4 regions of the Pseudoduganella sp. R-32 genome follow, and region 1 is predicted to be linked to each of the others. Evidence: predicted binding sites of a transcription regulator. Region 1 holds the regulator's gene; each other region holds the start of a gene.
The links. Region 1 encodes sigma-54, which starts transcription at its own class of promoters, with help from an activator protein. Its sites were predicted from a motif close to TGGCANGNAANCTGCTTT; they were not measured.
Positions count from the first base shown of each region.

Region 2: a site for sigma-54 is predicted at 2,812-2,829, ahead of ACN9MU_RS07765 (PEP-CTERM sorting domain-containing protein). Genes of this name have one in related genera too.
Region 3: a site for sigma-54 is predicted at 2,991-3,008, ahead of pepA (flocculation-associated PEP-CTERM protein PepA). Genes of this name have one in related genera too.
Region 4: a site for sigma-54 is predicted at 2,655-2,672, ahead of ACN9MU_RS29880 (PEP-CTERM sorting domain-containing protein). Genes of this name have one in related genera too.

Region 1 is NZ_CP183987.1:1,025,118-1,030,768, forward strand. It holds gene ACN9MU_RS04785 (KdsC family phosphatase) at 1-254, shown strand, start outside; gene lptC (LPS export ABC transporter periplasmic protein LptC) at 264-863, shown strand; gene lptA (lipopolysaccharide transport periplasmic protein LptA) at 877-1,437, shown strand; gene lptB (LPS export ABC transporter ATP-binding protein) at 1,440-2,195, shown strand; gene ACN9MU_RS04805 (RNA polymerase factor sigma-54) at 2,205-3,701, shown strand; gene hpf (ribosome hibernation-promoting factor, HPF/YfiA family) at 3,774-4,133, shown strand; gene ACN9MU_RS04815 (enoyl-CoA hydratase/isomerase family protein) at 4,209-5,294, shown strand; gene ACN9MU_RS04820 (Lrp/AsnC family transcriptional regulator) at 5,291-5,651, shown strand, end outside.
Region 2 is NZ_CP183987.1:1,642,277-1,647,927, forward strand. It holds gene ggt (gamma-glutamyltransferase) at 1-1,610, opposite strand, end outside; gene ACN9MU_RS07760 (hypothetical protein) at 1,617-2,063, opposite strand; gene ACN9MU_RS07765 (PEP-CTERM sorting domain-containing protein) at 2,202-2,777, opposite strand; gene rpoH (RNA polymerase sigma factor RpoH) at 2,970-3,860, opposite strand; gene ftsX (permease-like cell division protein FtsX) at 4,106-5,020, opposite strand; gene ACN9MU_RS07780 (cell division ATP-binding protein FtsE) at 5,017-5,651, opposite strand, start outside.
Region 3 is NZ_CP183987.1:612,757-618,407, forward strand. It holds gene ACN9MU_RS02875 (ThiF family adenylyltransferase) at 1-650, shown strand, start outside; gene ACN9MU_RS02880 (molybdopterin biosynthesis protein MoeY) at 647-1,702, shown strand; gene ACN9MU_RS02885 (glycosyltransferase) at 1,717-2,925, shown strand; gene pepA (flocculation-associated PEP-CTERM protein PepA) at 3,084-3,977, shown strand; gene ACN9MU_RS02895 (SDR family NAD(P)-dependent oxidoreductase) at 4,035-4,829, opposite strand; gene ACN9MU_RS02900 (GMC oxidoreductase) at 4,816-5,651, opposite strand, start outside.
Region 4 is NZ_CP183987.1:6,507,196-6,512,846, forward strand. It holds gene ACN9MU_RS29865 (PEP-CTERM sorting domain-containing protein) at 1-512, opposite strand, end outside; gene ACN9MU_RS29870 (hypothetical protein) at 579-1,394, opposite strand; gene ACN9MU_RS29875 (helix-turn-helix domain-containing protein) at 1,517-2,392, opposite strand; gene ACN9MU_RS29880 (PEP-CTERM sorting domain-containing protein) at 2,726-3,295, shown strand; gene ACN9MU_RS29885 (DUF1737 domain-containing protein) at 3,387-3,575, shown strand; gene ACN9MU_RS29890 (DMT family transporter) at 3,638-4,534, shown strand; gene trmB (tRNA (guanosine(46)-N7)-methyltransferase TrmB) at 4,536-5,216, opposite strand; gene ACN9MU_RS29900 (hypothetical protein) at 5,343-5,651, shown strand, end outside.

The sequences.
Region 1 (5,651 bases):
TCAAGGCCTTGCTGGCCGACCTGGGACTGGCGGAAGAGCAGGTTGCCTTCATCGGCGACGACGTGGTGGACCTGCCGCTGTTGAGCCGTGTGGGCTTTGCGGTCAGCGTGCCGAATGGCCGCAAGGAGGCGCACGATCGCTCCCACTACATTACCGAAGCTGCGGGCGGCCGCGGCGCGGTGCGCGAGGCCTGCGAATTCGTGCTGCGCGCCAGCGGCAGCTATGACCGCGTGATGGCCCAGTTCCTGGTGTAAGGGCAAGCGATGCGTAACCAGAGGACCGCCCACCGCTTCCGCCTGTCGATCGGCATGATCTTCGTGCTGCTGGCGGCGCTTGGCAGCTTCTACCTGCTCGAGCTGCTGAACCGCGCGGACGAACAGATGCAGGCCGACAAGCGCATGAACGAGCCGGATTACATCATCCATAACTTCTCCTTCGTGCGCATGACCAAGGATGGCAAGCCAAGCTATATCATTGCCGGCGACAAGCTGACCCACCGCCCGGTCGACGATTCGTCCGAGATCGACAATCCGCGCGTGCACAGCCTGGCCGGCGAGAAGCCGCCGATGGAGATCGTGGCGAATACGGCGCGCGTGGACGACACCAACAGCCGCGTCACCCTGAACGGCAGCGTGACGATCGACCGCGCGGCATCGCCGCAATCGCAACTGCTGCACCTGGAATCGGACAAGCTGGTGATCTTCCCGGACGAAGACCGCATGGAAACCGATCATCCGGTGAAACTGCGGCTGGGGGATACGACTGCTGCGGCCAACAGCATGCGCGCCAATAATGCGACGCGCGAAATGCACCTGGCCGGCAACGGCACGCTGCAGATTCCGCCCAAGGCCGCGGACCAATAACTGAGGAATGAACATGAAACGACTACTCTTGTCGGCAGCCTTGCTGCTGGGAGTCGCCGCTCCGGCGCTGGCCGAGAAAGCCGACTCCTACAAGCCGACCAACATCAGCTACGGCTCGATGGACATCGACGACGTCAAGCAGGTTACCATCCTGCTGGGCGGCGTCAAGCTGACCCGCGGCACCCTGACCATGACGGCCGAGCGCGCCTACGTCAAGCAGACGCCGGAGGGCTTCCAGCAAGTGACGCTGTTTGGCGACGGCAAGAAAGCCACCTTCCGCCAGAAGCGCGACGGCGCCGGCGACCAGTGGGTGGAAGGCGATGCCGACCGCATCGAATACGAGGAACAGGTTGAACTGGTGAAGATGTTCAACAAGGCCACCATCCGCCGCCTGGAAGGCGGCAAGCAGAACGACGAAGTGCAGGGTGAGTTCATTTCTTACGACAGCCGCAAGGAATTTTTCAGCGTGCGCAATTCGGCCAGCGGGGAGAGCAAGCCCGGCGGCGGTCGCGGCACCATGGTGATCCAGCCGACCCGTACCGAACCCCCAGCGACGCCGACGGAGAAGAAGTAAGCATGCAAGCAAATAACTGCGCCAGCACGCTGGTCGTGCGCGGCCTCCAGAAAACCTATGGCAAGCGACAGGTGGTGCACGACGTTTCGCTGCAAGTCGATTGCGGTGAAGTGGTCGGCCTGCTCGGTCCCAACGGTGCCGGCAAGACTACCTCTTTCTACATGATCGTCGGCCTGGTGGCTTCCGATGCAGGCACCATCGATATCGGCGGCACCGACGTGTCGAGCCTGCCGATCCACAAGCGCGCCACGCTGGGCCTGTCCTACCTGCCGCAGGAAGCTTCGGTGTTCCGCAAGCTGACGGTGGAAGAAAACATTCGTGCCGTACTGGAACTGCAGAAGGTGGACGGCAAGCCTCTGCCCAAGGCGGAAATCAAGCAGCGCCTGGAATCGCTGCTGGCCGACTTGCAAATCGAGAAGCTGCGCGAGAACCCGGCCCTGTCGCTGTCGGGTGGCGAGCGCCGCCGCGTGGAAATTGCGCGCGCCCTGGCCACCAACCCGCGCTTCGTGTTGCTCGACGAACCGTTTGCCGGCGTGGATCCGATCGCCGTGATCGAAATCCAACGTATTGTGCGTTTCCTGAAGGAGCGCAATATCGGTGTGCTGATCACCGACCATAATGTGCGTGAGACCCTCGGCATTTGCGACCGCGCCTACATCATCAACCAGGGCGCCGTGCTGGCCTCGGGCCGCCCGGACGACATCATTGCCAACGAATCCGTTCGCCGCGTCTACCTCGGCGAACACTTCCGCATGTAAACGAAGGCCATGAAACAAACACTGCAACTGCGAACCTCGCAACACCTGGCGCTGACGCCGCAGCTGCAACAATCCATCCGCCTGCTGCAGCTGTCCACGCTGGAGCTGCACCAGGAGTTGGAACAGCTGCTTGGCGACAATCCCATGCTGGAGCGCCTTGACGACCCGCTCGACCACTCGGTACGGCTGCTGGCCGATGGCGCCATCAGCCAGGGCAACGGCAATGGCACCGAAGCTCCCGCCACGCCTTCGGCTGAAGGCCCGCAAGGCGAGGGCGGCGAAGCCCCGGCCGCTGCCGGCGAAAGCGATACCTATGAAGGCGGCGACCATGAAGCCGGCAACGGCAGCGACGACGCCGACTGGAGCGCCAGCGCCGGCAGCAAATCCGCCGACGACGAAGACAGCCGCCCGCAACTGGAAGCTTCCGGCTGCACGCTGCGCGAACACCTGCTCGAGCAGATGCGCGTCACCGTGCAGGAGCCGCGCGACCGCGCGCTGATGGAACTGATCATCGATGCGCTGGACGAGAACGGCTACCTGGAAGAGCCGCTGGAAGAAATCCACGAGCGCCTGCCGCCCGAGCTGGAAATCGAACTGGACGACCTGCGCTGCAGCCTGGTGCTGCTGCAAAGCTTCGATCCGCCCGGCGTCGCCGCACGCAATGCCTCCGAATGCCTGGCGCTGCAGATCAGGCGCATGCCCGGCGTGCCGCTGGTGACGCGCCGCATGGCGCTGACCATCGTCGAGAAGCACCTGACCTGGTTCGCCCAGCGCGAGTTCACCAAGCTGAAGAAAGCGCTCGACTGCGACGATGAAGACTTGCGCGAAGCACAGTGCGTGATCCGCCAGTGCAACCCGCATCCGGGCGCCGAATTTGCGTCAGGCGAGTCAGACTACGTGGTGCCGGACGTGATCGTGAAAAAGGGCCGCGGCGGCTGGATCGTCACCCTGAACAACGACGTGGTGCCGCGCCTGCGCGTGAACGCGCTGTATGCCAACCTGCTCAAGCAAGGCAAGAGCGAGTCGCAGATGAATGGCCAGCTGCAGGAGGCCAAGTGGTTGATCAAGAATATGCGCCAGCGCTTCGACACGATCCTGCGCGTCGCGGAAGCGATAGTAGAAAGACAAAAGAACTTTTTCAGTCATGGCGCAGTGGCCATGAGACCCCTTGTGTTGCGTGAAATTGCTGATACACTGGGACTACACGAGAGCACTATTTCTCGCGTAACAACTCAAAAATATATGCTCACCCCGCATGGCATGTTTGAGTTGAAATATTTCTTTGGTAGCCACGTCGCGACCGAAGCCGGGGGGGAGGCTTCCTCGACTGCGATACGGGCACTGATCGTGCAATTGACAGGAGCAGAAGACCCGAAAAATCCTTTATCCGACAGTAAGATTGCGGACATGCTGGGTGAACAAGGCATGGTGATTGCGCGACGGACTGTTGCCAAATATCGAGAAGCGTTGAAGATCCCTCCAGTTAGCCTCCGCAAATCGTTGTAGTGCAGTGCATGGGTTCCTCTGTGCGTTTCGGCGTGCACGAACTCGAGAGCGACATCATCTTTAGGAGTGTGTATGAATCTCACCATCAGTGGACATCATGTCGAAGTGACCCCAGCCATTCGCGAGTACGTGCAGAACAAGCTGGAACGAGTCAAGCGCCATTTCGATCAAGTAATCGATATTGCTGTCATCCTGACTGTAGATAACCTCACCGAGAAAGAGAAACGCCAGAAAGCCGAAATCAACCTGCGCATGTCTGGCAAAACTGTTTACGTCGAAAGCCTGTCGCAAGACCTTTACGCCGCCATCGATACCCTGATTGATAAACTGGATCGCCAGGTCATGAAATACAAGGACCGTGTGCAGAACCACAGTCATGCGGCCATCAAGCATTTCCCGGATACGTATGAGGCACCACCCACCGCCATGTAAAGGACTGGCCGTGCAGCACACCAAAGGGCGCAATTGGCGCCCTTTTTTGCGACCAGTGTGCGTTAGAATATTTGCATGAGCGAACACGTACACACCCAACTCTCCAACGGTACCGGCTTCATCACGCTGGACCGCCCCAAGACCCTCAATTCACTGTCCCTCGACATGGTGCGCGCGATGACGCAGGCGCTGCTGGCATGGCGCGACGATGCGTCGGTGGCGGCGGTCGTGGTGCGCAGCAGCAGCGAACGCGCGCTGTGCGCAGGCGGCGATATCCGCTTCTTCCACGACGTCGGCCGCGGCAATACGCAAGGCGGCAGCGCGCTGCTGGAGGACTTCTTCACCGAAGAATATGCGCTGAACCATTTAATCCATTTCTACCCCAAGCCTTATGTGGCGCTGATGGATGGCGTGGTGATGGGCGGCGGCATGGGCATCGCGCAGGGCGGGCCGGAGTGCGGCGTGCGCATCGTCACGGGCCGTACCAGGATGGCGATGCCCGAGGTGAACATCGGCCTGTTTCCCGACGTGGGCGGCAGTCACTTCCTGTCGCATGCGCCGGGCCAGCTTGGCATGTGGCTCGGCCTCACCGGGCTGACGGTCGGCGCCGCGGATGCGCTCTACCTCGACCTGGCTGACTACTTCGTGCCGGAAACTGAACTGGCCGGACTGGCCAAGCTGTTCGAGTCGACGCCCGGCAAATCGTTGCGCGATGCTGTCGCGGTCTTTGCCGGCCCGCACAACGCCTTCGCCGGCGACAGCGAACTGGAAGCGCAGCGTGCCCTGATCGATCAGCATTTCTCGGCGGGCTCGGTACCCGCCATCATGGATTCGCTGCGAGGCGACAGCACGCCTTTCGCGCAGAAATCGCTGAAGGCAATGGAATTGCGCTCGCCGCTGATGATGAGCGTGACCCACGAGCTGCTGAAGCGCGGCGCGTCGCTGGGCGTGTCCGACTGCTTGCGCATGGAGCGCAACCTGGTGCGCCGCAACTTCGAACACGGCGAGATTTTCGAGGGCGTACGCGCCCTGGTGATCGACAAGGACAACCAGCCGCAGTGGAATCCCGCAACGCTGGCCGAAGTGACGCCCGCCATGGTGGAGCGCTTCTTCGAACCATGCTGGCCGGCCTGGGCGCACCCCTTGCGCCACCTCGCATGAGGGATCTGGACCGGATCGACCGGGGCATCCTGAATATCCTGCAAGAAGATGCCAGCACGCCGTTGCGCGAGATCGCGGAGCGCTTGCATTCGTCGGTCGCGACCTGCCAGCGCCGCATCGAAAGGCTGCGCAACGACGGCGTGCTGGTCAAGGCTGTCGCGCTGGTTGACCGCGCGCTTGCCGGGCGGCCCCTGACGGTATTCGTGTCGGTCGAACTGGAGAAGCAGAATACCGACATCCTCAAGCAGTTCGAGCACCGCATGCGTTCCGAGCCCGAGGTGATGTCCTGCTACGAAGTGGCCGGCGAGTTCGACTTCCACCTGATCGTCACGGTGGAGTCGATGGAAGAGTACAGCG
Region 2 (5,651 bases), 620 kb from region 1:
CGGGCTTGCGCGCTGCCGGCAAATCCCGGCTCGACGGACGTGGCCTGGCCGTTGCGCTCGGAGATGCGCGGCGCGTTCAGTGCGGCGGGCATGTCCATGCCCAGGTCGATATGGTTGAACATGGTCTGCAGCACCGTGGTCACGATGGTGGCGCCGCCCGGGCTGCCGATGGTGAACGCCGGCTTGCCGTTGCGGAAGGCGATGGTGGGCGACATGCTGCTGCGCGGGCGCTTGCCGGCTTCCGGCACGTTCGGATGCGGGCCGGTGAAATCGAAGTCCGTCATCTCGTTGTTCAGGATGAAGCCATAGCCCGGCACCGTGATGCCGCTGCCGCCCCATGATTCGATGGTGAAGGTGTAGGCGACGATATTGCCGTCCTTGTCCGACACGGCCAGGTGGGTGGTGTGCGCGCTTTCCGACAGCAGCCTGGCCTTGGCCGCAGCGGCCGGCCGCAGCGGCACGCTTGGGTCCTGCTGGAACAGGTAGGGATCGCCAGGCTGCGCGTGGTATCGGGCCTGGGCAGGGTCGATCAGCTCACGGCGGCGTGCCGCATATTCCTTGCTGACCAGGCCCGCCACCGGCGTGTCCACATATTCGGGATCGGCCAGGTAGGCATTGCGGTCGGCGAAGGCCAGGCGCGCCGCTTCCATGTACAGGTGTTCGGCTTTTTCGCGCGGCATGGATTTCAGGTCGAAGCCTTCCAGGATATTGAGCGCTTCGGCAATCGTCACGCCGCCGCTGCTTGGCAGGGGCATGCCGACCAACTCATAGCCGCGGTAAGTGCTGCGCACCGGCTGGCGCCAGCGCGCTTCGTAATTGGCCAGGTCGGCCAGCGACATCCGGCCCGCGCGCACCGAAACGCCGGCGGCGACCGGCGGACGGTTGACCGTGTCGACAATCGCCTGCGCCAGCTTGCCCGAATAGAAGGCTTTCACGCCGCCGGCGGACAGCAGGCGGTAGGTCTTGGCCAGGTCGGGATTGCGCAGCAGGGTGCCGGCCGGCAGTGCCTTGCCGTCCCGCATATAGCGCGCCGCGGTGTCAGGGAACAGCGCGAACTTCTTCTCATTTTCCGTGACCAGCGCCACGAAATTGGCGTTCAGCCGGAAGCCATCCTGGGCCACCTTGATGGCCGGGGCCAGCACCTGTTTGAACGACATGGTGCCGTAGCGGTCCAGCGCATCATGCCAGCCGCGCACCGTGCCCGGCACGCCAACGGCCATGCCGCTGGCGACCGCGGTCTCGAAATCCATCGCCTTGCCATCCGGCGCGAAAGCGTTGGACTGGAACGATGCCGGCGCCACCTCGCGATGGTCGAGCGTGATGACGCGGTTTTCCCTGGCCAGGTAAATCACCATGAAGCCGCCGCCGCCCACGCCACAGCTGAACGGGTCGGTCACGCCCAGCGTGGCCGCCGCCGCCACTGCCGCATCGACCGCGTTGCCGCCTTTGTCGAGGATCGCCAGCGCGGCCTGCGAGGCCGGCTCGCTGATGGTCGCCACGGCGCCGCCGGTGCCGCTGGCAACCGGGGTCTTGGCCCAGGCCGGGGCGCTGAACGCCAGCGCAAGGATGATGGTGGACGTCAGTCGTCGGGGCAGGGCATGTGGCGTCATGGGCAGCTATGTTGGCTGGGAAATATTTACCCGCAAGCTTACCCGATAATCCGGCGCCGGTGCCTTCAGCGACGGCGGTTCTGCCGGCTCCATCCCCAGCAGCGTGAAGGTCAGCCCATTAAGCGTCACGGTCTTGCTGGCCCCCGGCATGGCGTCCGCCAGCACGAAGCTGGAGCTGCCTTGCTGGTCGCTCAGCACGAAGCTGTAGCTGATGTATCCAGCCCAGACGCAGACTGCGCCTTTTTTACAGCGGCTGTCATTGACACGCTCGAGCTTGAGCGTGACTGCAGGGGCCAGCTTGACGATTTCCCCTTGTGCCAGGACGTAGCTGGCGCTGGTGCGTGGTGCCGGGCGGCTGGCTGCATCCTCGGCAGTGCTGCGGGTCGAGCCGCAGGCGGCGGCAATGGCGAGGACCAGGCCCGCCATGCCCAGACAGATCAGTCTAGCTTGCATGATGTTCTCCTCTGGCCTGGGAACAGCTTAGCAAATTACAAACTATCGTGTTGCACTGTTGAGTCCACTCAACAGTATGGTCGTGCCGAAAAAAAAGCGCCCCGGAGGGCGCCAGTTTTTATAGTTGGTTTTCACAACTTATTGTGTGCGGCGGCGGCGGGCTACCCCCAAGCCCATCAGGCCGACGCCAAGCAGTGCCAAGGAAGCGGGTTCCGGAACCTCTTGCGGGGGAAGGCCCGGGTCGGTCGGCGCATTGGCGCTGTTGGCCATGACTTTGAATTCGACATTGGTATTGTTGTCGTGCACGTTCAGCGAATTGAGCTTGAAGGTGTGGACGACGCCCGCCGTCAGGGAAACTTCGTCCCAGTAAGCGGAATAGCTGCTGGGCTTGGGGAGGGTCTTGGCCACCCCAACGTTGTCGAGGAAGAGGTCGAAGTCGAAATCCTGGACGCTGCCGCCATTTGGCGGCGTAATGCCAAAGTCGAAGGTGGTGTCGACGCTCACCGTCACGTACAGGACCTCCAGGTCTTTTACGTGAATCCAGTCGGCAAAGGTCCAAACCGATTCACCGTCAGGATTCCAGCCAGCACTGATTACCGAATCAACCGTCAATGCCAGTGGATTGCCGTAGGTTTGTCCGTCTTTGGTCGGGCCTGCAACGGCCAAGCTGGCTGTCAGGGCGCAAATTGCGGTCAATGCAAGCTTCTTGAACATGGGTAACTCCTCAGTGAGTGTGCTTGAGAGTTACTAAGCAATCGCTATGCCAGGAATTCAAACTCAGCCATATCAAGGGCTTAGCGATAGTTGCGATGTGGAATGTAAAAATTCCCGACATTAAGAAGCTTGCCCAAAAGTAAAAAAGCACCGACCCTTGCGGAATCGGTGCTTTTGCCGGAGGGTGCAGGCTTACATGTAGGCGGCCAGCGCACCCTTCATTTTCTTCAGCGCAGCCGCTTCGATCTGGCGGATGCGCTCGGCCGACACGCCGAACTCTTCCGCCAGCGTATGCAGCGTGGCGCCCGAACCATCGTCGTTGGCCAGCCAGCGTGCCTCGACGATGCGGCGCGAACGGGCGTCGAGCTTGGACAGGGCGGTTTCCAGGCCTTCGGACTGCAGGCGCACCACCTGTTCCGCTTCCAGCACCTTGGTCGGCTCCATATTGTCGGAGGACAGGTAGGCGATGGGCGAGAACTTGTCGTCTTCGTCGTCGGACGGCGCTTCCAGCGCGATGTCACGGCCGCTCAGGCGGGTTTCCATCTCGATCACGTCCTCGCGCCTCACGTCCAGGGTCTTGGCCAGTTCGTCGATTTGCGCCGGCGACATGGCGTCGAGCCCCTGCTTGTGGCTGCGCAGGTTGAAGAACAGCTTGCGCTGGGCCTTGGTGGTGGCCACTTTGACCAGGCGCCAGTTCTTCAAGATGTATTCGTGGATTTCAGCCTTGATCCAGTGCATGGCATAGGACACCAGGCGCACGCCCTGGTCGGGGTCGAAGCGCTTGACTGCCTTCATCAGGCCGATATTGCCTTCCTGGATCAGGTCGCCGTGCGGCAGGCCATAGCCCAGGTAGCCGCGCGCGATCGACACCACCAGGCGCAGGTGAGAAGTCACCAGCGTTTCCGCGGCCTTGATATCGTTCTTTTCCTTCAGGCTCTTGCCCAGCGCCACTTCTTCCTCATGGGTCAGCATGGGCAGGCGATTGACAGCCGAGATATAAGCGTCCAGGTTGCCCAGGCTCCCGCTGAAGCCAAGGGTCAGCGCGTTGCTGCCGGCAGGTACCAGTGCGTTTGTTGCGGTCATCTTGTCTATCCTCGCTTGAAGGGAATGCTTTTCAGAGTTACCAGCATGCACGACAGAACTTAAATGATTCTTAACCTCTATCATGCCGTTCTGAACATATATTAGCACTCTCCCTTGGTGAGTGCCAATTGCTGGGATTTTATGGCTCTGATAGCAAAAACACTATCGGCAAAGCGCTATTCCTTGCGTTGGATCAAAGTCAGGATAAGGCGGGCAGGGGCGCGGCTCCGTGCGGGTACGCACTTTCAATTTAGCCTGGAAAGATGACGCTGGACGCAGAGCAGGGCGCCGATCAGGCCGAGGCCGGCGGACAGGGCCAGCAGGCCGGCCGTGCCCAGGGGATCGAGCGGAGCCAGCTGGAATTCGGAGGCATACAGTCTTGCAAACTCTGCAATGGCCCGGTTGAGGGGCTGCAGGGCCAGCGCCACGCCGCCCAGGGCCACGCCGCCGGCACACAGGCCGAGCAGGGCGCCGGTGTAATAGAAGGGGCGGTGGATGAAACTGTCGCTGGCGCCGATCAGCTTGGACACCAGGATTTCTTCGCGCTGGGTCATCACTTGCAGGCGTATGGTATTGAACACTACCGCCACCACCACTGTGGCCAGCGTGGCGGCCAGCAGGAGCAGGGCCAGGCGCAGCACGCCCAGCAGGGCAGCCAGCCGTTTTACCCAGGCCGAATCGACTTGCACCGATTCCACGCCCGGCAGGGCGCGCATCTGGTCGGCGATGCTGTCGATCTTGCTGCCTTCGGCCGCGTCCTGGAAGGCGTTCAGCTTCACCACGTAGCTGTCCGGCAGCGGATTCTCGCCCAGGGTGGCGACCACGTCGGACAAGCCGCTCTTGGCATTGAGCTGTTCCAGCGCTTTTTCGCGCGAAGTGAAGATGATCTTGGCCGTCGGTGCAATGTTGCGCAGCGAGGAGGCCAGCCCGGTGGCCTGTTCGCGCGGCGTGTCGGCCTTGATGAAGACGCTGAGTTCAGGCTCGACCGCCATCTGCTCCGACATCGGCCGTACATTGTCGAGCAAGGTCACGCCCATGAAGGGCAGGGCCAGCGCAATCGCGACCACCAGGATATTGAACAGGAAAGAACCTGGCGCCCGGCGCACGTGCACCAGTGCAGAGCCGAGGGCGAACAGGTGGTGGCGCAGCCAGGTGCTCATGCGGCTTCCCTCATCAGTTCGCCACGTTCGAGATGGATCACGCGTGCCGCGGCGTCCAGGATCTGTTCATCGTGCGAGGAAATCAGGCAAGTCACGCCGACCGAGTGGAAGGCATGCAGCGCATCGATCACCCGGTTGGCGCTGGCGCGGTCCAGGTTGGCGGTCGGCTCGTCGGCCAGGATGATTTGCGGGCGGTTGACGATGGCGCGTGCGATCGACACGCGCTGCTGCTCGCCGCCGGACAGGGCCAGCGGCTGGCCGTCGGCGCGGTCCAGCAAGCCTACCTTGTCGAGGGCGGCCCGGGCACGCTGCTCGGCGGCGGCGCGCGGCGAACCGGTCACCAGCAGCGGCATCATGACATTGGCCAGCACCGAACGGTCGTTCAGCAGGCGTTGCTCCTGGAAGATCAGGCCCAGGTTGCGGCGCAGGAAGGGAATGCCGGCGCGCTTCAGGGCGCCGATGTCCTGGCCGTTCACCAGCACCTTGCCCGAGGTCGGGCGCTCCATGGCGGCAATCATCTTCAGCAGGGTCGACTTGCCGGCGCCGGAAGGGCCGGCAAGGTAGACCAGCTCGCCCTTGGCAATGGTGAAGGAAATGTCGCGCAGCGCGACACCGTCGGGAGAATACTGTT
Region 3 (5,651 bases), 410 kb from region 1:
TGCAGTCGACCCGCGGCTTGCCGAAGATCGAGGTGATGGCGCGCATGGCGCGCGACGTCAACCCCGAACTCGAGATCAGGATGTTCCCGGACGGGATCAATGCCGGCAACCTGGACGCCTTCTTCGAGGGCGTCGACATCTACATCGACAGCCTCGACTTCTTCGCCTTCGACATCCGCCAGCAGACCTTTGCCCTGTGCGCCCGGCGCGGCATCCCGGCCACCACGGTCGCGCCGCTGGGCATGGGCGCGGCGCTGCTGAACTTCCTGCCGGGCCGCATGACGTTCGAGGAGTATTTCGGCTGGGGCGACTTGCCGGAAGGCGACAAGGCGATCCGCTTCGTGGTCGGGCTGGCGCCGGCCGGCCTGCACCGGCCCTACCTGGTGGTGCCCTCGGCCGTCAATTTCGCCGAGCGGCGCGGGCCTTCGACCATCATGGCCTGCCAGCTGTGCGCCGGCATTGCCGCCACCGAGGCGCTGAAGATCCTGCTCGGGCGCGGCGACGTGCTGGCCGCGCCGCACGGCATGCAGTTCGATGCCTACCGCAACAAGCTGGTGCGCACCTGGCGCCCCGGCGGCAACAAGCATCCGATCCAGCGCCTGGCGATCATGATCGGCAAGCGCGCCTTTGCGAAAATGGCCCAATCATGACTACCATCGAACAGATCCTCGACCTGGCGCGCTGGGCGCCCAGCGGCGACAACACGCAGGTGTGGCGCTTCGAAATCGTGGCGCCGGACCATGTGGCGGTGCATTGCCACGACACGCGCGACCATGTGGTGTACGACCTGGACGGCCACCCCAGCCAGGTCGCGGTCGGCGCCATGCTGGAAACCATGGCGATTGCCGCCAGCGCCCACGGCCGGCGCGCCGATGCCGTGCGCCGCGCCGGCAGCCCGGACACCCATCCCGTATTCGACGTGCGCTTCACGCCCGATCCCGCCATCGCGCCCAGTGCCTTGCTGCCGGTGATCACCACGCGCAGCGTGCAGCGCCGCCCGCTCAGCACGCGGCCGCTGACGGCGCAGGAAAAGCAGGCGCTGGAAGCGGCGGTCGGCCCGGCGCACCAGGTGCAGTGGATCGAAGGCTTCGGCGGCCGCTGGGCGGCGGCGCGGCTGATGTTCAACAACGCCAAGCTGCGCCTGACCATGCCCGAGGCGTACGAGGTGCACCGCAGCATCATCGACTGGGGCAAGACGCACAGCCCGGACAAGGTGCCGGACCAGGCCCTCGGTGTCGACAACGGCACCCTGGCCCTGATGAAATGGGCCATGGTGAGCTGGGAACGGGTCAACACCATGAATACCCTGATGGGCACCTGGGCGCCGCGCCTGCAGATGGACTTGCTGCCCGGCATCGCCTGCGCCGCCCACTTCGTGATTCGCGCCAAGGCCGCGCCGGCCGGCATCGACGACTACGTGGCCGCCGGCCGCGCTACCCAGCGCTTCTGGCTGACGCTCACTGCGCTGGGCCTGCACATGCAGCCGGAAATGACGCCGCTGATCTTCGGCCGCTATGTGCGCAACGCCCTGCGCTTCACGCGCCTGGACAGGCTGCAGGAATCGGCGCGCCGGCTGTATGGCCAGCTCACCGGGGTGATCGGCGCGGCGCCGGAAACGGCCGTGTTCATGGGCCGGCTTGGCGCCGGCAAGGCGCCGAAGGCGCGCTCGCTGCGCAAGCCCCTGGCTGAATTGATGAAGTAAGCCGGTACCGCGCAATGACACGCAAGAAAATCCTGTTCCTGGCCGAAGCGGTGACCCTGGCACACGTGGGCCGCCCGCTGGCCCTGTCCGCCAGCCTCGACCGCGAACAGTACGAGGTGCACTTTGCCTGCGCCGAGCGCTACGCCTTTTGCTTCGAGGGCGCGGACCTGGTGCGCTGGACCATCCACAGCATCTCGAACCAGCAATTCCTGCAAGCCCTGGCGGACGGCAAGCCGGTCTATGATGCCGCCACCTTGGACGGCTACGTGGAAGAAGACCTGCAACTGCTGCGCCAGGTCCAGCCCGATATCGTGGTGGGCGATTTCCGCCTGTCGCTGTCGGTCAGCGCGCGCCTGGCCGGCGTGCCCTATGTTTCGCTGATCAATGCCTACTGGAGCCCGTATGTGCACCAGCGCTACATCGTGCCCAGCCTGCCGCTCACGCGCTTCTTGCCGATCGCGCTGGCCAATGCCCTGTTCAAGCTGGCGCGCCCGCTGGCCTTTGCCCTGCACACCATTCCCCTCAACCGGGTGCGGCGCCGGCATGGCCTGCCCTCGCTGGGCTGGGACCTGAACCGCGTCTACACCGACGCCGACCACACCCTGTATGCCGACGTGCCGCAGCTGTTCCCGCCGCACGACCTGCCGGCCAGCCACGCCTTCATCGGCCCCGTGCTGTGGTCGCCGCCGCTGCCGGTGCCGGACTGGTGGGACCAGTTGCCCACCGATCGCCCGCTGGTCTACGTGACCGTGGGCAGCTCGGGCCACGGCGCCTTGCTGCCCGCCGTGCTGCAGGCCCTGGCCAGCTTGCCGGTGACGGTGCTGGCCGCCACCGTCGGCATGGTCAAGCTCGATGCCGTGCCGGCCAATGCCCGGGTGGCCGACTTCCTGCCCGGCGAGGAGGCCGCGCGCCGCGCCGCCCTGGTGATCTGCAATGGCGGCAGCCCGACCAGCCACCAGGCGCTGGCGGCCGGGGTGCCCGTGGTCGGCATTGCCGGCAACCTCGACCAGTTCCTCAACATGGAGGGCATCGTTGCCGCCGGCGCCGGCGCCTTGCTGCGCGCCGACCGCTTCGATGGCGCCGCCTTGCAGCAGGCGGTGCAAGGCTTGCTGGCCACGCCGGCGGCTGGCCTTGCGGCGCGTCAACTAATGGATATATTCAGAAACTATCGCTCTTCGGAAGCGTTTAGCAAGTTACTGTCGAAAATCCTTACAAAGGCATAAGTTAGTATCAACGTGGTACTAACGGTAACAAGCCAAGGTATTGATTTCTAAGGAAACCGGGAAGTTGGCACAACTATTGCTCATAGGAGCTTGTGCCCGCTGCAAGGCCAGATAGCAGCAAAAGGTCAGACAGCCCCTTTTAACTCAGGAGTCAATCAATGAAGATTTTCCGCAAACTGCTCCCGCTCGCTACTGTAGCCGGCCTGTTGTTCGCTGCCGGTGCTGCACAGGCAGACGTGATCACCCCCTTCACCATCAAGGACGGCACCAACGTGCTGGCCACCAATGTCAATTCGCTGGACTGGGCCGAAACCGGCAGCGGCCTGGCCAAAGGCATCGGCCCCTTCGGTGCGCCGCTGGCGGTTGGCACCAAGTTCGACTTCCTGTACCAGGCAACCCTGGTGGGCAAGGCCGGCGGCACCGGCAGCCCATCCCTGGGCGGCAGGCTGGACGGTGAAGCGAACGGTTCGGCCGACGGCCTGTTCGAGATCACCATCGCTGCCCGCATGACCGAGGTGGTGTCGAGCGTGGTGCCAGGCCCCGGCGGCACCGCCACCGCCAACTTCAACCTGGCCCCGGGCCAGAACCAGGTCGCGATCTATTTCGACACCAACCAGAACGCCAACACCGCCACCGGCGTGGGCTTCGACGACGGCATCATGATCGCCCTGCTGACCATCGATACTAACTCGTCCGTGTTCCAGTTGCTGGCGCCTAACAATGGCCAGGGTTCCGCCCGCCTGCACGCCGGCATGCTGTCGCCCGGCGACTTCATCGACGCCAATTACCTGGAAGGCGTCACCAGCCTGCTGTTCGGCATCGATTTCCAGTCGAGCCTGAACTACCCGGCTGACACCTCGACCACCACCGGTTTCCACCGCAATGGCTCGAGCAATAACGGCGACCCGTTCGCGACCGACCTGGTGGCCGGCAACGACATCCTGTTCAAGGTGGACGGCTCGAACCGCTTCACCCGCGTGCCGGAACCAGGCACCATGCTGCTGATGGGCATTGGCCTGCTGGGCCTGGCTCGCCTGCGCCGCCGCGCCTGAGCTGCCGCAGGAAATCAATGGGGACGTACCCTTTCAAGGGGTACGTCCCCTTTTTATTTATTGCGGCGGCTTGAACATCTTGGCGACTTCGCGGATCACCATGCTGTGCGGGAACAGGCCGGCAAAGAAGCGCTGCTTGTAGGTGCCCTTGATCGAGGCCACCACCGGGTCGCCCTTGGCCAGGCCGGCCAGCGAAGCCTGCACCACCTCGGCCGTGCTGCCGCGCGCAACCAGGGCGCTGGCGTAGGCGCCGGCCTTGGCGTCGAATTCGGTGTCGGTCGGGCCCGGCACGAGGGTTTGCACGAGGATGCCGCGCTCCTTCCATTCGCCATGCAGGGCCTGGCTGAAGCTTTGCACGAAGGCTTTCGAGGCGGCATACACGGCCATGTAGGGCACCGGCTGGTAGCTCGCCTGCGAGGACACATTGATCACAGCGCTGCTCGGGTAGGATGCCAGGTCGGGCAGGAAGCGGTAGCACATCTCGACCATGGCGCGGTTGTTGACCTCGATCATGTCGCGGTAATCATCGAGTTCCCAATGCTCGAGGCGGTTCCAGCGTCCGATGCCGGCGATATTGCATAGCAGGCGGATGCGGATGCCGAACGCATCCAGCCGTTCCTTCACATGGGCCACTGCGCCTGGCTTGGCGAGGTCGACGCGTATAACTTCAGCCTTTACGCCCAGTTCCTGCACCGCGCGCCTGGCCAGTTCCTGCAAGCGCTCTTCGCGCCGCCCGACCAGCACCACGTTGACGCCGTTGCGCGCCAGCTCGCGCGCGAATTCGGCGCCGATGCCGCCCGAGGCGCCTGTCACCAGCGCCCAGTGGCCGCGCAAATCTTCAAGCTTGATCATCGTAAATTCCTTTTCCTGTCAGCTGGCGTGCCACGCGCAGGGCATTGGCGGCAATGGTCAGGCTGGGATTGGTCCCGCCGCTGGACGGGAAGAACGAGCCGTCGACCACGTACAGGTTGGTTAGGCCGTGTGCGCGATTGCTGGCGTCGAGGACGCTGCTGCGCGGGTCGCTGCCGAAGCGGCAGGTGCCGCAGGCGTGGGCGATGCGCTGGTTGTTGTCGGCCTGCTTCACCAGGTCGAAGGCATAGGGCTTGAGCGCATCCTTCATCAGCCGGCGCATCGTTTCGATGCGCGCCGCATCATGCGGGCGCACGCGATATTCGAACGCCAGGCGCGCATCGCCGCTGGCCGGCGTGACGCGGTTGTCGGCATACGGCAAGTCTTCCAGCGTGCTGGCCAGCACCAGGCGCTCGTGCACGAATTGCCTGAGGATGGGCTTGATCACCGGTTGCGCCAGCTTGAACAGGGGCGCCAGCCAGGGCAGGGCGCCTTGCCGCAGGTCGTCTTCCATCGACGCCGCCAGCACCGGCACCGGCGGCAGGCGGCCGAACGATTGCACCGAGCCGAGCTTTTGGCCGCCGCGCAGGTAGAAGTCGTTGAAGCCGAATTCCTTTTGCCGGTTGTCGAAACCGGCCGGCGTGCGCGGCTTGATCACGTACAGGTCGATATGGTGGCGCATCAGGTGGCGTCCCACCAGGCCGGAATCGTTGGCCAGGCCTTGCGGCCAGTGCGGGGAGCTTGACTGCAACAGCAGGCGCGGCGTCTCCAATGCGCCGGCCGCCAGGAAGACCTGCTTGCCGCGCAAGGTCAGGCGCTGGCCGC
Region 4 (5,651 bases), 1.4 Mb from region 1:
CCGTGGTCGTTGATCATCTGCGGCAGGTAGTTGTCGAACAGTTGAGGCGTACTGCCGTCGCCCCACTGGACGAAGCCGACCTGCCCCGAGCCCGTACCGGATGCGCCGGCCATGTAGCCGATAATGTCGCCGCGATTATTGACGCCCGCCGTGAAACCGCCCAAACCCTTGAATGGCAGGCGCTCCACTGCCCCGCCGTCGCGCCATGCGACCGGTTGCGGCAGGCTGTAGCCCGGAATGACCGCATTGCCGACAACCGTGCCCTGGTTATTGAAGCCGGTGATGGTGAGCTGGCTGACACTGCCAGCCAGTTGCTGCACCGAGCCATCGGGATTCCAGATGACCGGCCTGCCGTCCTGGCCGACGCCGGCGACCTGGCCCAAGTCGTTCAGTATCTGCGGCGTGAACTGGCCATCGAACCTGAAGGCACGATAGGCGGGTGCACCCTGCACGTGTGCGGACCATGCCAGCAACGCCAGCACGGACAAGAACAAACGAAGGAATCTTGGCATGGCAATCTCCTGTGGGTAAACAGGAGCCAATGCTGCGCCAACGCGGCAGGCTGCGCGCGCGCCGGCTCAAATCGTGCGCGACGGCGCGATAGCGTTGCGCGCCATAGCGCGATGCAAGCTGCCAAGCAGCAGCAGGCCGGCCAGCAGCATCAGGACCGGCGCCAACTCCGGCACCGGCGACAGCAGCGCCGCTTGCTGCGCGAAGGTTGCCGCATTGCTGGCAATCGCCACGATCTCGCCCGCATCGTTGATATCTTCCGTATAACGAAGGCTCCAGCCGTCCCAGCCGCTTCTGTCCCACAGGGTGTTCAGGTCGTATGTCTGCCCGCCGGAAAACAGCATGCCGTGCTGCGTGCCTTCCCAATAACCGAAGGCCACGCCTGCGTTGTTGATGGCGGTGGCGTAGCCGGGGCCGTAGGTCTCCAGCACTTCGCCTTTCCAGATCGCGCCATGGGCCTCGGTAATATCGCTGCCGCTGCCGCCGGCCACCCAGCCCTTGTCGTTGATGTCGCGCGCCCACGAATAGCCCGCATCGGGCAGATCGTGATAAGCGCCGTCCTGCCAGACTCCGGCATGATCCCCTGCGCGCGAGAGGCCGACAACCTGCTCCTGGTCACCATTTTCACCATCCACTGCACGTGCCATCGCGACAATCGTGCCCTTGTTATTGATGGAAACCGCCGTTCCGCCATGAACGCCCGCGTCGAATGTGATGGGCTGCCGTCCCGATTGCCAGATCATCGGTTGGGCGCCGGATGATCCCACCAGCTGGCCAGCGTCATTCATATCGGTGAGGATCGCTTCTTCGCTGCTGTCCGTCAGGCATTCCAGTCCGCTGCCGCGGCGCCTGGGCAGCAGCGAGTAATGGCTAGGCAAGGACAAGACCGCACAATCGGGCAACCGGTTTCATGGCATCCTCCAGCCAAGGCACAGGAGCCAATGGTGGACTTGCCCCGTCAGCGGCGCGCGCTGAGCTTCTAATCGTGCGCGGCACAGCGATAGGGTCAGGACTTGAGTCCGCTCACAAGCTGGCGGTAGCGGCCGGGCGGCGCCCCGACGGCTTCGCTGAAACGGTGGCTGAAATGGCTAAGGTCGGCGTAGCCGCACGCTTCGGCGACTTGCTGCAGCGGCAGGCGCCCTGCGCGCAACAGGCCGCGCGCACGCTCGATGCGGCGTGCTGCAATCCAGGCCGACGGCGGCATGCCGAAGCTGATGCGGAACATGCGGGCCAGGTGGAATTCCGACATGCACGCCAGTTGCGCCAGCATGCCGAGGGTGATGTTCTGGTCGAGGTGGGTTTCGATGTATTCGTGCAGGCGGCGGCGCACCAGCGGCGCCAGTCCTCCGCGCAAGCGCAGGCCGGGCCTGGTCATCGATTGCGATTGCAGCAGCTCGCTCAAGGCCTCGTGCGTGATTTCATTGGCGCGCAGCAGCTGGTCGGCGTCGTCCCACGGCTGCTGCAGCAAGTCGCCGCATAGCTGCACCAGGCGCCGGTTCTCGAAATAGGTCTTGTCCTGCAAGGTGAGTTCGCGCGGCTCGCGATCCAGCTCCGCCACGGCGCGCTGCGTGAAATGCTCGGGCATGAAGTACACGTGCAGCATGCGCAACTGGCCGCGCACCACCCATTCCGATTCGTGCCAGTCCGGCAGGGAGCACAGGCGCTGTGGCGCGCCGTACTGCCCCGGCAAGCCTTCGCGTTCGACTTCGTAGCCGCCGCCCAGGTAGCACGACAAGGTATGGTGGCCGGGCTGGCGATACTCGGTGAAAGCCTCCGGCGTGCTGCGATGCCAGACCGCAGCCGCCAGCCCGTCGCCCAGCCAGGCAAAACGCTCCAGCGTGGCATCGGTGCCGGACATGGTGCGGAACACGGCGTGCGACATCGCATCGCCCGGCTTGCCCGCCAGCGCCGCGCGCGCCGCCGCCCCCACGCGCTTGCGCGGAGCGGCATCCTCAAGTTGTCCAGTCAGTGGCTTCACGCCGAAAAGTCTAGCACGGCCATTCCGGTCCAGCCGGCCGCCCCTCCGATTTGCGCAAGATCAGACAAGGGGACCCTGGGCTCGCCGCCGCTAGTGTCGGGAAAATTTACAGCGTCGACCAGCCGTGAAACCACTTATCGATAAGAATCAGTTACTTGCTGGCGCAGGGTATAAAAATTGCTTATTGCATTTGAAGCAATGCTGTCAACTTTCCTACTGTTTTGAAAGGAATTATCGATGAAGAAGTTCGCTTGCCTGGCAGCCCTGTCACTCGCTATCTCCGCAGCACAAGCAGCGCCGATCCAGCTTGACCTGACCAGCGGCGCCTTCGCCAACAACAATGGCTCGGCTGTTGTCGACACTTATACGGAAGACGGCTTTCGCCTCCGCACGGTGCGTGCCGGCGACCATTTCGATCCCTTGTTTATCGGCGATATCGGCATCCACAACGGCTTCCAGAACGCCGACGACGTGAGTTGGGTCATCGACTTCTTCGGGGCCAGCTTCAACCTGGTCAACATCAATATCGCCGCCTATGCCGATGGCGCGTCGTCGATCACGGTGAGCGGTTCCAACGGCGCGACGCAAACCTTGTCCGGCACCGGTACCCTGGCCATCGCCGGCATGGGCAACGTGACCTCGGTCGTTTTCAATATCGACCAGGACGGCGGGACGCAAGGCTTTGGCTTTTCCGAGATCAACGTCGACACCACGCCCGTGCAACAAGTGCCCGTGCCGGGCACGCTGATGCTGCTTGGCCTCGGCTTGTCCGCACTGGGCGTTTCGCGCCGCCGCACTTCGAAGTAGGCAGGAAGAACCAGCCAGCGTGCGGCATTCCGCGCGCTGGTTCATAATACTTGGCACCAGAACTGTTACCGCCTAGTGAAGTGCCTGCCCCATGAATACACCTCCAGACGACCTGCCAATTTACCGAGTCCTGACTGGCCCCGACGATTCGAAGTTTTGCCGGCGAGTCAGCGAAGCGCTCGCACTGGGCTATCAACTTTACGGTTCGCCTTCCTTGACCTTTAACGGCGAGACGGTCATCGTGGCCCAGGCCGTCCTTTGGCCCACGGCCAAGTCTTAGCCGGAACAAACAGCAAGTTCAGACAACTGCCGGTGCGCGGCAAGCGGCACACTGGCAGGACGATGAATACTGCCCTCTACCTCACCACGGTGCTCATCTGGGGCACCACCTGGATCGCGATCAAATTCCAGCTCGGCGTCGTCGCAGCGCCGGTGTCGATCGCCTATCGTTTCTGGATCGCGGCGCTGGTGCTGATGCTGATCCTGCTCGCGCGCAGGCAGCAAGTCCTGCCGCCGCGTTCCGCCTGGCGCTACCTGCTCGCGCAGGGGCTTGCGCTGTTCTGCTGTAACTTCCTGTGCTTTTACTACGCCACGATGTGGGTGCCGAGCGGCCTGGTGGCGGTGGTGTTTTCGACCGCGCCGATCTGGAATGCGATCAATGGCCGTCTCTTCATGAAGCGGCCGATCCGGCCGCAAGTCATGGGCGGCGCGGTGCTGGGACTGGCAGGCATCGTGCTGCTGTTCCTGCCTTCCATGCAGGGGCACTGGAACGATGCCGGCATGCTGGCCGGCCTGGGACTGGCCCTGCTTGGCACGCTGTGCTTCTCGACCGGCAACCTGCTCTCGAGCCGCATGCAGGCGCTGGGCATGCAGCCCTGGCTGACCAACACCTGGGCCATGCTGTGCGGCGCCGCCATCCTGACGCTTGGCGCGCTGGCGCTCGGCATGCCGTTCAACTTCGACCCAAGCCCGCGCTATGTCGGCGCATTGCTCTACCTGGCCGTGCCGGGATCGGTGATTGCCTTCACGGCTTACCTGCTGCTGGTGGGGAGAATCGGTCCGGACCGCGCGGCTTACTGCACGGTGCTGTTCCCCGTGGTGGCGCTGACGGTGTCCACCGTCTTCGAGGGATACCAGTGGAGCAGCATGGCCCTGGCCGGGCTGCTGCTGGTCATCGGGGGGAATTTGCTGGCCTTTATGCCGGCGCGTGCCAAAGCACAGGCGCCGGCGGCAGCCTAGATCATTTCTTGGTGAATACCAGGTCCCAGACGCCGTGGCCCAGTTTCAGGCCGCGGTTTTCGAACTTGGTCAGCGGGCGGTAGGCCGGCTGCGGCGCGTAGCCTTCAGCGGTGTTCTGCAGCGCCGGCTCGGCGCTCAGCACTTCCAGCATCTGCACCGCGTAATCTTCCCAGTCGGTCGCCAGGTGGATATAGCCGCCCGGCGCCAGGTGCTCGCACAGGGTTTTCACGAATGGGGCCTGGATCAGGCGGCGCTTGTTGTGGCGCGCCTTGTGCCATGGGTCAGGGAAGTAGATATGCACGCCCGCCAGCGAACCGGCCGGGATCATGTCGCGCAATACTTCCACCGCATCGTGCTGGATCACGCGCAGGTTGGTCAGGCCTTCCTCGCCGATCAGCTTGAGCAGGCTGCCCACGCCCGGGGTGTGCACTTCCACGCCGATGAAATCCTTCTCCGGCATCAGCTTGGCGATGTGGGCGGTGGTGCCGCCCATGCCGAAGCCGATCTCCAGGATCAGCGGCGCCTTGCGGCCGAAAGTCTTCTCGAAGTCCAGCGCTTCTTTCTTGTGCTCGACCATGAATTGCGGACCGAGATCGCTCAGCGCACGCTCTTGTGCCGAAGACAGGCGTCCCGCGCGCGTGACGAAGCTGCGGATGCGGTGTTCGGTCGGGTCGTAGAGCATTTTGCCCTTTGGCGTGGATTCGGAAGACATGGCTAAACGTGCAAGGAAAAGGGGCGATTATACCATTCCGGTTTTGCCGCCCGGCCTGCGATAATAGCGGGTCTTGTCCCTAAGGAAGCCCAAGTAATGGCCCTCGCACTGAACATCCTGATCATCGTCCTGGCACTGGTAACGCTGTACTTCCTGCTGAAAGGCGGCCCGAAAGCCGCCCCTGCGCCAACGGGCAAGCCGGTGGGCGGCTCCTACACGCCGCTGCCGCAGGGCGAGCCGGTGCACCACTGGAGCGACGAAGGCCGCTACCAGCTCGAAGTGCTGGGCGAGTCGCGCTATTCCGACACCATCCGCGCCCTGGCCGGCGAGCATGGCGAGGCCGCGGCCGACGCCCGCCACAAGGCGCTGCTGCTGGCGGACGACAACAACCCCTACGAAGACAAG